Regions from separate parts of the Kitasatospora sp. NPDC093102 genome, predicted to be linked through region 1. Evidence: riboswitches for the same ligand, from Rfam matches in the RefSeq annotation. Region 1 holds a riboswitch; each other region holds the start of a gene.

What was found. Region 1 has a riboswitch for cobalamin ahead of AB0O11_RS06855 (iron ABC transporter permease). Riboswitches for the same ligand answer to the same signal wherever they lie in the genome.
Region 2: another riboswitch for cobalamin. It lies ahead of AB0O11_RS12760 (HoxN/HupN/NixA family nickel/cobalt transporter); the one in region 1 lies ahead of AB0O11_RS06855 (iron ABC transporter permease).
Region 3: another riboswitch for cobalamin. It lies ahead of AB0O11_RS31010 (cobalamin biosynthesis protein); the one in region 1 lies ahead of AB0O11_RS06855 (iron ABC transporter permease).

Annotation. Positions count from the first base shown of each region.
Region 1 covers NZ_JBFBFA010000003.1:260,391-263,654, reverse strand. Annotated here, with positions in the region: gene AB0O11_RS06870 (CGNR zinc finger domain-containing protein) at 1-439, shown strand, start outside; gene sodX (nickel-type superoxide dismutase maturation protease) at 453-815, opposite strand; gene sodN (superoxide dismutase, Ni) at 1,092-1,487, shown strand; cobalamin riboswitch at 1,555-1,694, shown strand; gene AB0O11_RS06855 (iron ABC transporter permease) at 1,817-2,881, shown strand; gene AB0O11_RS06850 (ABC transporter ATP-binding protein) at 2,905-3,264, shown strand, end outside.
Region 2 covers NZ_JBFBFA010000007.1:126,895-130,158, forward strand. Annotated here, with positions in the region: gene rpmG (50S ribosomal protein L33) at 135-299, shown strand; partial or broken gene AB0O11_RS12755 (cupin domain-containing protein) at 363-518, opposite strand; gene AB0O11_RS12760 (HoxN/HupN/NixA family nickel/cobalt transporter) at 550-1,665, opposite strand; cobalamin riboswitch at 1,696-1,909, opposite strand; gene AB0O11_RS12765 (metalloregulator ArsR/SmtB family transcription factor) at 1,991-2,374, shown strand; gene AB0O11_RS12770 (hypothetical protein) at 2,449-3,264, shown strand, end outside.
Region 3 covers NZ_JBFBFA010000037.1:68,283-71,546, reverse strand. Annotated here, with positions in the region: gene AB0O11_RS31015 (alpha/beta hydrolase) at 47-1,153, opposite strand; cobalamin riboswitch at 1,539-1,672, shown strand; gene AB0O11_RS31010 (cobalamin biosynthesis protein) at 1,780-2,772, shown strand; gene AB0O11_RS31005 (cobyric acid synthase) at 2,769-3,264, shown strand, end outside.

The DNA.
Region 1 (3,264 bases):
GTCCGACCTGCCCCGGCTGCGGGCGGTGCGGACCCGGCTGCGCGGGGTCTTCGAGGCCGCCGCCGACGGCGACGAGGTCCGCGGCGTCGACCTGCTGAACAGCCTGCTGATGGAGTACCCCGTCAGCCCGCTGATCTCCGGGCACGACCACCTGGACGACGCCGGGCGGCCGCGCTGGCACCTGCACCTGGCCGACAACTCGCCCACCGCCACCGCGCACTTCAGCGCCGTCGCCTGCATGGGCCTGGCCGTCCACCTGACCGAGCTGGGCGCCGACCGGCTCGGCATCTGCCAGGCCGCGCCCTGCCGCAACGCCTACCTGGACACCTCGACCAACCGCTCCCGCCGCTACTGCTCGGACCGCTGCGCGACCCGCGCCAACGTGGCCGCCTACCGGGCCCGCAAGCGCCAGGAGGCGGAAGCCGCGGCCCGCGCCTAGCCGGGAACGCGCCCTAGACCTCTTCCACCCAGACGCCGAGCCGACGGGCCAGGCCCGGCACCCGGGCCAGCCGCGGGGCGAGCAGCAGCCGCTCCAGCCGTCGCCCCGGCGCCAGCCAGGCCGGGCTCGGGCGCAGCCGCAGCAGCGCCCGGCCGAGCACCAGCTCGTCCGGGACGGCGCCGTAGCTGCGGCTGTCGCTGTCCACCGGGCGGTTGTCGGAGAGCAGCCACCAGCCCTTGGCCCGGCGCTCGGCGGCCCGCTTCACCACCAGCAGGTCCTGCTGGAACGGGTGGCGGAAGACCACCACCGCGCCCGGCCGGATCGGCGCGCCGTAGCGGACCAGCAGCTGGTCGCCCTCGCGCAGGGTCGGGACCATCGACGGCCCCGCCACGTCGACCAGCCCGAACGGCAGCGCGCCACCGTCCCGGCCCTGCCTCCCGGCTCCGGCGCCCTCCGGCCGCGTGCTCCGCGCCACGACTCCTCCTCCCGATCCGCCCGCCCCCAGTCTGCCGCACGGACCGCCACCTGCTCGATGTCCGGAATACCCCGTTTCCGGGTCCGTCTTTTGCCCTAGGCCCGCCGCCCGACCGCGAAACCGGGAGGGCGGAAGGGTAATCTCGGGCGCGGGAAGACGATCTAAGGAAGGACTCCCATGTTCTCTCGTCTGTTTGCACCGCGCGCCACCGCCCACGCCCACTGCGACCTGCCCTGCGGCGTGTACGACCCGGCGCAGGCCAAGCTCGAGGCCGAGTCGGTCAAGGCCACCCAGGAGAAGTACCAGGCCAACGAGGACCCGCACTTCCGCGCCCGCGCCATCATCATCAAGGAGCAGCGCGCCGAGGCCGTCAAGCACCACATCTCGGTGCTGTGGAGCGACTACTTCAAGGCCCCGCACTTCGAGAAGTACCCGCAGCTGCACCAGCTGATCAACGACACCCTGAAGGCCGCCTCGGCCGCCAAGGCGTCCACCGACCCGGCCACCGGCCAGGCCCTGCTGGACCTGATCGCCGAGGTCGACAAGATCTTCTGGGAGACCAAGCAGGCCTGAGCCTGACGCGTCGCCACCCGGCCGCCCCCGTCCGCACCGCCGGACGGGGGCGGTCGTGCGTTCACGTCCGGTCCGACGCGGTAAGGGTTGCCTGCCCTGAGCGGCTGTTATGCTGCCAGGGCGTCCGAGGGGGAAGTCCGGTGTGAATCCGGCGCTGACCCGCAACGGTGAGCACGGCCCGTACCAGCCCGTACGACCGCGCCAGCCCGATCGCCCTCGGTCGCCGACCTCCCGACAACTCGCCGCGGACTGCGAGGGGAACGGCGCCCCGGCACGCCTCCGGCCCGCGCCCGCCCCGGCGCACCCGCGGCCCGAGGCAAGGCGCACCCGTGAACCGTGCAGTCGGCCCGCCCGCTCGTCGAATACCCGTCGTCCCGCTCGCCGCCGGCCTCGCCGCCGCGCTGCTGCTCTCGCTGGTCTGCGGGGTCGCCCTCGGCTCCTCCGGGCTCGGCCTGCCCCGCGTGCTGCGACTGCTGGGCGCCGGGCTGACGGGCGGCCGGCTGGACGCCGGCGAGGCGGCCGCGTACGCGATCGTCTGGGAGATCCGGCTGCCGCGCACCGTGCTGGCCGCCGTGGTCGGCGCCGGTCTCGCCGCCTGCGGGGTCGCCGTCCAGGCGCTGGTGCGCAACGCGCTGGCCGACCCCTTCGTGCTCGGCATCTCCTCCGGCGCGGCCGTCGGCGCCAACGCCGTGCTGCTGTTCGGCGCCTTCGCCTCGCTCGGGGTGTGGGCGGTCTCCGCCTCCGCCTTCGGCTCCGCACTGGCCGCCATGACGCTGGTCTACCTCGCCGCCCGCACCGCGTACGGGCTCACCCCGCTGCGCCTGGTGCTCACCGGCACCGCCCTGTCCTACGGCTTCTCCGCCACCACCACCCTGATGGTCTTCGCCGCCGACCGCGGCGAGGCCGCCCGGGACGCCATGATGTGGCTGCTCGGCAGCCTCGGCGGCGCCACCTGGGGCAAGGTGCCGATCGCCGCCGTCACGGTGCTGGCCGGCCTCGTCCACCTGACCTGCGCCGCCGGGCGGCTGGACGCGCTCGCCATGGGCGACGAGACCTCCGCCTCGCTCGGCGTGGACCCGGACCGGCTGCGCCGTGAGCTGTTCGTGGTGACCGCCGCCGTCACCGGCACCGTGGTCGCGGTCAGCGGGGCGATCGGCTTCGTCGGGCTGCTGGTGCCGCACCTGGCGCGGATGCTGGTCGGCGCGGGGCACCGCCGGGTGCTGGTGATCGCGCCGCTCGCCGGGGCGCTGCTGCTGGTCTGGGTGGACATCGCCTCGCGCACCCTGCTGGCACCCGCCGAACTGCCTGTCGGGGTGTTCACCGCGGTGCTCGGCGTGCCCGCCTTCCTGGTGATGATGCGCCGCCGCGGCCAGGCCTTCGGAGGCACCCGATGACCGGCGTGACCGAGGCGGCCGGCATGACCGGTGCGACCGGACCGGCGCAGGCCCAGGACCTCGCCGTCGACGCCGTCTCGGTGGAGCTGGCCGGCACCCGGCTGGTCCACGAGGTGAGCCTGGCAGCCGCCGCCGGGCAGGTGGTCGGGCTGGTCGGCCCGAACGGCAGCGGCAAGTCGACCCTGCTGCGCTGCGTCTACCGGGTGCTGAAGCCGGCCGGCGGCGTGGTCCGGCTGGCCGGCGACGACCTGCACGCCCTCACCGCCCGCGAGACGGCCCGCCGGGTGGCCGCGCTGACCCAGGAGCACTCCGCCGAGTTCGACTTCACGGTGGCCGAGGTGGTCGCCATGGGCCGGCTGCCGCACCGCCGCGGCTTCGGCGCC
Region 2 (3,264 bases), on a different contig from region 1:
ATGGACGCTTCCTGGCGTCCGGGAATGGGCAGGGCCGGGCTCGCGTTGGAATGCACGAAAATGGCTTCCATTTCGGTGTACGGTCCCGGCCCGACGCACGAGACCCGGCACCCCGGACCCCAGGAGGACGCCCGATGGCCCGCAGCGAACTGCGCCCGGTGATCAAGCTCCGCTCCACCGCCGGCACCGGCTTCACGTACGTGACCCGCAAGAACCGCCGCAACGACCCGGACCGGATGGTCCTGCGCAAGTACGACCCGGCGGCCGGCCGGCACGTCGACTTCCGTGAGGAGCGCTGACCCCGCACACACGAACGGCGCCTCCCCGAGCCCGGGGAGGCGCCGTTCCGTCCGCTCGACGGCTCAGCGCGGCGGCGGGACGGAGACCACCATGGTCAGCCGCAGCACCCGCTCCCCCGTATTGCGGTAGACGTGCGCGTACGAGGCGTCGAAGGAGACCGTGCCGCCGGCCGGCACCGGATGGTCCGCACCGTCGTGGACCAGGGTCAGCTCGCCGTCGCGGGCACGCTGCTGCTCGCGGCCGCCTGAGTCACGAGTTCTCGGGCGTCCAGCGCTGCTCGACCCGGGCGAGCTTCCAGTACCCGATCGCGATCGCCCAGACCACCACGAACAGCCCGGCGATGGCGTAGCCGACGTTGTCCAGCGAGATGTCCGCGATGAACCCGGAGACCGGGTCGGTCAGATCGAGCTTCTCGTGCAGCACCCCGACCAGCTCGATGGTGCCGATGATGAAGGCCACCGCGATCGACAGACCAGTGATGGTCAGGTTGTAGTACACCTTCCGGACCGGGTTGGCGAAGGCCCACTGGTACGCGAAGTTCATGAACGTCCCGTCCAGGGTGTCGAACAGGCTCATCCCGGCCGCGAACAGCAGCGGCAGGCAGACGATCGCGTACCAGGGCAGGCCGGAGGCCGCACCCGAGCCGGCCATCACCATCAGGGTGACCTCGGTCGCGGTGTCGAAGCCCAGGCCCAGCACCATGCCCACCGGGAACATCTGCCCCGGCCGGGTGATCGAACGGGTCGCTCGGTTCAGCACCCGGGCCATGAAGCCGCGCGAGTCGAGGTGCGCCTCCAGCTCCTCCTCGTCGAACCGCCCGGCCCGCATCGCCCGGAACACCTTGAGGATGCCGAGCAGCGCCGCCAGGTTGAGCGCGCCGATCAGGTAGAGGAACGCGCCGGAGGCCGTCGTGCCGACCATCCCGAGCCACTTGTGGGTGGTCGACTCGTCGTCCATCAGCGTGTTCGCCAACTGCGCGCCGCCCGCCACCAGGGCGGCCATCAGCACCACCATCGAGGAGTGCCCGAGGGCGAACCAGAAGCCCACCGAGACCGGCCGCTTGCCGTCCGCCATCAGCTTGCGGGTGGTGTTGTCGATCACCGCGATGTGGTCGGCGTCGAAGGCGTGCCGCATGCCGAGGGTGTACGCGGTGATGCCCAGGCCCACCCCGAAGACCTGGGTGCCGACCGCGTACTTCTCGGGTGCGACCAGGAAGATCAGCGTTCCGAAGGCCACCACGTGCATGGCCAGGATCACCGTCATCAACCCGGCCGTACGGACGGTGTCCTCGCGCCGCCATCTGAAGGCGGGCAGGACGGAAGGGGCCGTCTTCGCCCCGGCGGCAACGGTTTCGGGCAGGGTCATCTGCAGATCACGCTCCAGCACCTCGTGGAAAACCTCGTGAGATGCCGTGGCCGGTCTCCTGGCTTACGGGACGCCCGTACCCGCCTTCCCAGGCGCGCGAGGCGCCCAGTGGCTCCGTGGGTACGGCCGACGTTCCTCCGCAGGCGGAGGAACGACCCGATCACAGTGGCGAGGGCCGCTCCGGGCTGGGACCCCTGAGGGTCCGTCACCGGTCTTCCCGAGCACCACGGCGGGCTACACCGTAGGGGCCGGGCCCGACCCGTGCAAGGCTGCGCACCTGCGCAGGTGTCCAGGATCACAGGGATCCGCCTGCAAGAATGTCCGCATGCATCTCGTACCGGCCGACCGCGCGGGCCACCGCACCATCGACGGGCACCGGGTCTGCGAGGCCATCGCCGCGATCGGCGACCCCGCGCACGTCCGGTCCTGGGCCGAGCGGTTCTCCCTGCTCGCCGACCCCGGGCGGCTCGCCCTGCTGCTGGCCCTCCACCGGGCCGGCCCGCTCGCCGTCACCGACCTCGCGGTCGCCACCGGCATGCGCGACCCCGCCGTCTCCCAGGCCCTGCGGCTGCTCCGCACGGCCGGCGTGGTCACCGGCGACCGAGACGGACGAGTGGTGCGCTACCGGCTCGTGGACGACGCCATGCGCCCCCTCCTGGACGAGTGCGCCGCCGCCGAGCACCACGAACCCAGCGCGGCCGCGGGCTGACTCCCCCTCGGGCCGGCCGATTCCCGGGAAGGGCGCGGCGCGCCGGAGGCCGCCCCTGCCAGTACGATCATGGTGTGCCGTCCCACCCCCACGCCTGGCCCGCCGACCGCTGGAACACCGACCCGGTCAAGGCCCGCGTGCTGGCGGTCGCCCGCACCCTCACCTCCGCCACCCGGGTCCTGGACGTCCTCTCCCTGCTGGGCCCGCACGGCATCGACCTCTACTTCACCGTCAACCCCGGTTCCGCCTTCGCCGACCGCGCCCTGGACGAGTACCTCCACGGCCTGCCCGGCTTCACCGTGCTGGACTGGGAGGACGCCGTCCGCCGCCACTTCGACCTGGCCGTCGCCTGCGCCGTCCACTCCTCCATGCACCGCCTGGACGCCCGCCTCGTCGTCCTCCCGCACGGCGCCGGCTACAACCGCCTGGTCACCGAGTCCACCGGCGACACGATCAGCGCCGCCGGCCTGTCCCGCAACGAACTCACCCACCGCGGACGGGTGTTCGTGGACGTCCTCGGCCTCTCCCACCCCGAACAGCTGGACCGGCTGCGGATCTCCTGCCCCGAGGCGCTCGACGTCGCCAAGGTGGTCGGCGACCCGTGCTTCGACCGGATGCTCGGCAGCCGGCGCTCCCGCGACGGCTACCGCGCCGCGCTCGGCGCCACCGGCGACCGACGGCTCGTCGTCGTCAGCTCCACCTGGAGCGAGCACTCGTTATTCGGCAGCCGTCCCGACCTGCCCCAGCGGCTGGTCCGCCAACTGCCCGCCGACGAGTACACGGTGGCCGTCGTCCTGCACCCCAACGTGTGGAGCCGCCACGACCCCGAGGCGCTGCTCGACGACGCCCGCCGGATGGGCCTGCGCCTGATCCCGCCCCACCAGGGCTGG
Region 3 (3,264 bases), on a different contig from region 1:
AAACCCGGTGGGGCTCAGCCGAAACCGCTCGCACGGCCAGGGGGGGCTACAGCAGCGGCGTGAGCCAGCGGCGGAGGAGCTCGGTGTAGTGGTCGGGGGCGGTGTTCCAGAGGGTGGCGTGGTCGGCGCCGGGGAACGTCTGGAGGCTGACCACGTCGGGGCGGGCGGCAGCCAGCTTCTCCGCGCTGCCGAAGGGGGCTATCCGGTCCTCGGGGCTGTGCAGCAGGAGAGTGGGCACGCGCAGGTCGGTGCCCTCGGCGATGCGGCCGAAGTCGGCGAGGTCGACGCCGGTGCGGCCCTCGGCGGCGAGGGCGCCGAGTTCGGCGGCGACGCCCTGGAAGCCGGCCCGGGCGGCGTCCCGGCGGGCGGAGGCCGGGAGGTCGAGCACGGGCGAGTCGAGGATCAGCCCGCGGATGGCGTGCGACCAGGCGGAGCGGGCCGCCGTCCGGAGGACCGTGGTCGCCCCGAGGGACCAGCCGTAGAGGATCACCGCGCCCGCACCGCTGTCGAACGCCAGCCCTACCGCCGACTCGATGTCTCGCCACTCGGTCTCGCCGAAATGGGTCAGCCCGTCGGGGGAGGCGGGGGCGCCCTGGTCGCCGCGGTAGGTGACGGCGAGGGCGGGCAGGCCGAGCCGGTCGAGGACGGGGAGCACCGGGAGGGTCTGCTGGCGGTCGGCTTCGGGGCCGTGCACCAGGATCACCCAGGTGCCGCGTTTGCCGTCGAGCTGCCAGGCGGGCAGCGCACCGAGCTCGCCCTCGGCGATGGTGTCGGCGAAGGCGAGGCCGAACGCCTCGGTGGGGTCGCCGAGGTGGACCCGGGGAGTGAGGCGGACCTCGGTACCGGCGGTGAGGGTGCCCCGGTCGGCACGGACCAGGCGGCGGGTGACGCCCCGTTCGTCGCTGCGCAGGACCTCCTCGACGACCGCGTGCCCACCGTCCGCCCACTCGACCGCCCAGCGGCCGGGGCGCAGGCTCTCGGGGCTGCGGGTGAAGGTGACCCGGCCGGGGGCGAGGCTGTGGACCAGGATCGGACCGGACTCCTGGACGGCGGTCGCCGGACGGACCATCTGCTCGGAGGCCCGACGGCCGATCACCAGCACGGCGGCCCCGACCGCTGCGGCCGCCACGACGGCGGCGGTTCCCCATCGCATTTCGCTCCCCGCTCTGTTGGTCACGGACCGGACGGTGTTCGAGCACCAGTCCACCGGCGCCCCGCCCGCCCGGCCACCGGGCTAGGCCGTCCGGGTGACCCCAGCGGCGACCCGACGGTGCCGGGGAGAGGCCGGCAGCGGGCGGTGAAGGAGTCGACGATGGGGCGACGGGGGGCCTTCCGCGGAGCATGCCACCGGAAGGCCGCCGTGGAGCGCGATACGGCACCGGCCGCCGAACGCGCGAAGCGGCACCGGGCCGATGCCGCGCTGGGCGATCCCACAGGGTGTCAGTCGGCGGCGCCCGCGTGTGACCAACCCCTCCGCGACCTCGGTTGACTCCCGGTTCGGGCCCGTGATGGGATCCTGGGGCCAAACGGAGGCATGGAGAGGAAGCCGGTGGAAGTCCGGCGCGGTCCCGCCACTGTCACCGGGGAGCACGCTCGGAACATCGCCACGGCGGGCCGTCGACGGCCGCTGGAAGGCTCCGGGAGTGCGTTCGACCCGGAAGCCAGGAGACTCTCGCCCCCGTCACGTCGATCCAGGGCGCGGACCCTGAGTGAGGACACGCACGCGATGCAGGCTGCCCCGCCCCGCCGGACTCCGAGCTGCCTTCCGCCGTGCCACCGATGACCCCGCCGGCACCTTCTCCGTCTCCGCGCACGCTGACCTGCGCCGCCGCGTTCGCGCTCGGCGCCGTCGCGGGCTACGCCGCCGACGCCCGCTTCGCCGACCCCCGCCGGGGCCACCCGGTCGCCGTCTTCGGCACCGCCGCGACCCGGCTGGAGCGGAGGCTGTGGCGCGACGACCGCGGTGCCGGGGCCGGGTACACGGCGCTGTGCGTGGGCGCGGTGGCGGCGGGCGCGCTCGCCCTGGACCGTACGGTGGGCCGGCGCCCGCTGGGCCGGGCTGCGCTGGCGGCGGCCGCGACCTGGACGGTGCTCGGCGGCACCTCGCTGACCCGGGAGGCGCGCACCATCGGCCGTTCGCTGACCGCGGGCGACCTCGCGGCCGCCCGCGAGCGGCTGCCGCACCTGTGCGGGCGGGATCCGAGCGCGCTGGACGGGCAGCAGATCGCCCGGGCGGTGGTCGAGTCGGTGGCCGAGAACACGGCCGACGCCGTGGTGAACGCGCTGACCTGGGGCGCCCTGGCCGGCACCCCCGGCCTGCTGGCCTTCCGTGCCGTGAACACCCTGGACGCCATGGTGGGCCACCGCTCGCCGCGCTACGCCCGGTTCGGCTGGGCCTCGGCCCGGCTGGACGACCTGGCGGGCTGGCCGGGAGCCCGGCTGACGGCGCTGCTGACGGTGGCCGCCGCACCCGAGCCCCGGACGGCCTGGCGGGTCTGGCGGCGCGACGGCTCCGCGCACCCGAGCCCGAACGCGGGCCAGGCGGAGTCGGCGTTCGCCGGCGCGGTCGGCGTGCGGCTGGGCGGGACGCTGCAGTACGGCGAGCGGATCGAGCACCGGCCGGTCCTGGGCGCAGAGCTGCGGCCGGTGACGGTGGACGACATCGAGCGGGCCTGCGCGCTCTCCCGGCGGGTGGGCGCACTGGCGCTGGGTACGACGGTCGCGGGGCACGTCCTGCTGCGGGCGTTCCTGGGGAAGAGGGGAAGGGCATGACGAACGCGCTGCTGGTCGCGGGGACGACCTCGGACGCGGGCAAGAGCGTGGTGACGGCCGGGATCTGCCGTTGGCTCGCCCGCCAGGGCGTGCGGGTCGCGCCGTTCAAGGCGCAGAACATGTCGCTCAACTCCTTCGTCACCGCCGACGGCGCCGAGATCGGCCGCGCCCAGGCGATGCAGGCGCAGGCCGCCCGGGTGGAGCCGGAGGCGGCGATGAACCCGGTGCTGCTGAAGCCGGGCGCGGACGGCCGGAGCCAGGTGGTGCTGCTCGGCCGGCCGGTGGCCGAGGTGGGCGCACTGGACTACCGCGAGCGCAAGCCCGTTCTGCTGGAGCGCGCCCTGGAGTGCCTGGCCGACCTGCGCCGCCGCTACGACGTGGTGGTCTGCGAGGGCGCAGGCTCGCCCGCCGAGATCAACCTGCGCGACCGCGACATCGCCAACATGGGCCTGGCCACGGCCGCCGCCCTGCCGGTGGTGGTGGTCGGGGACA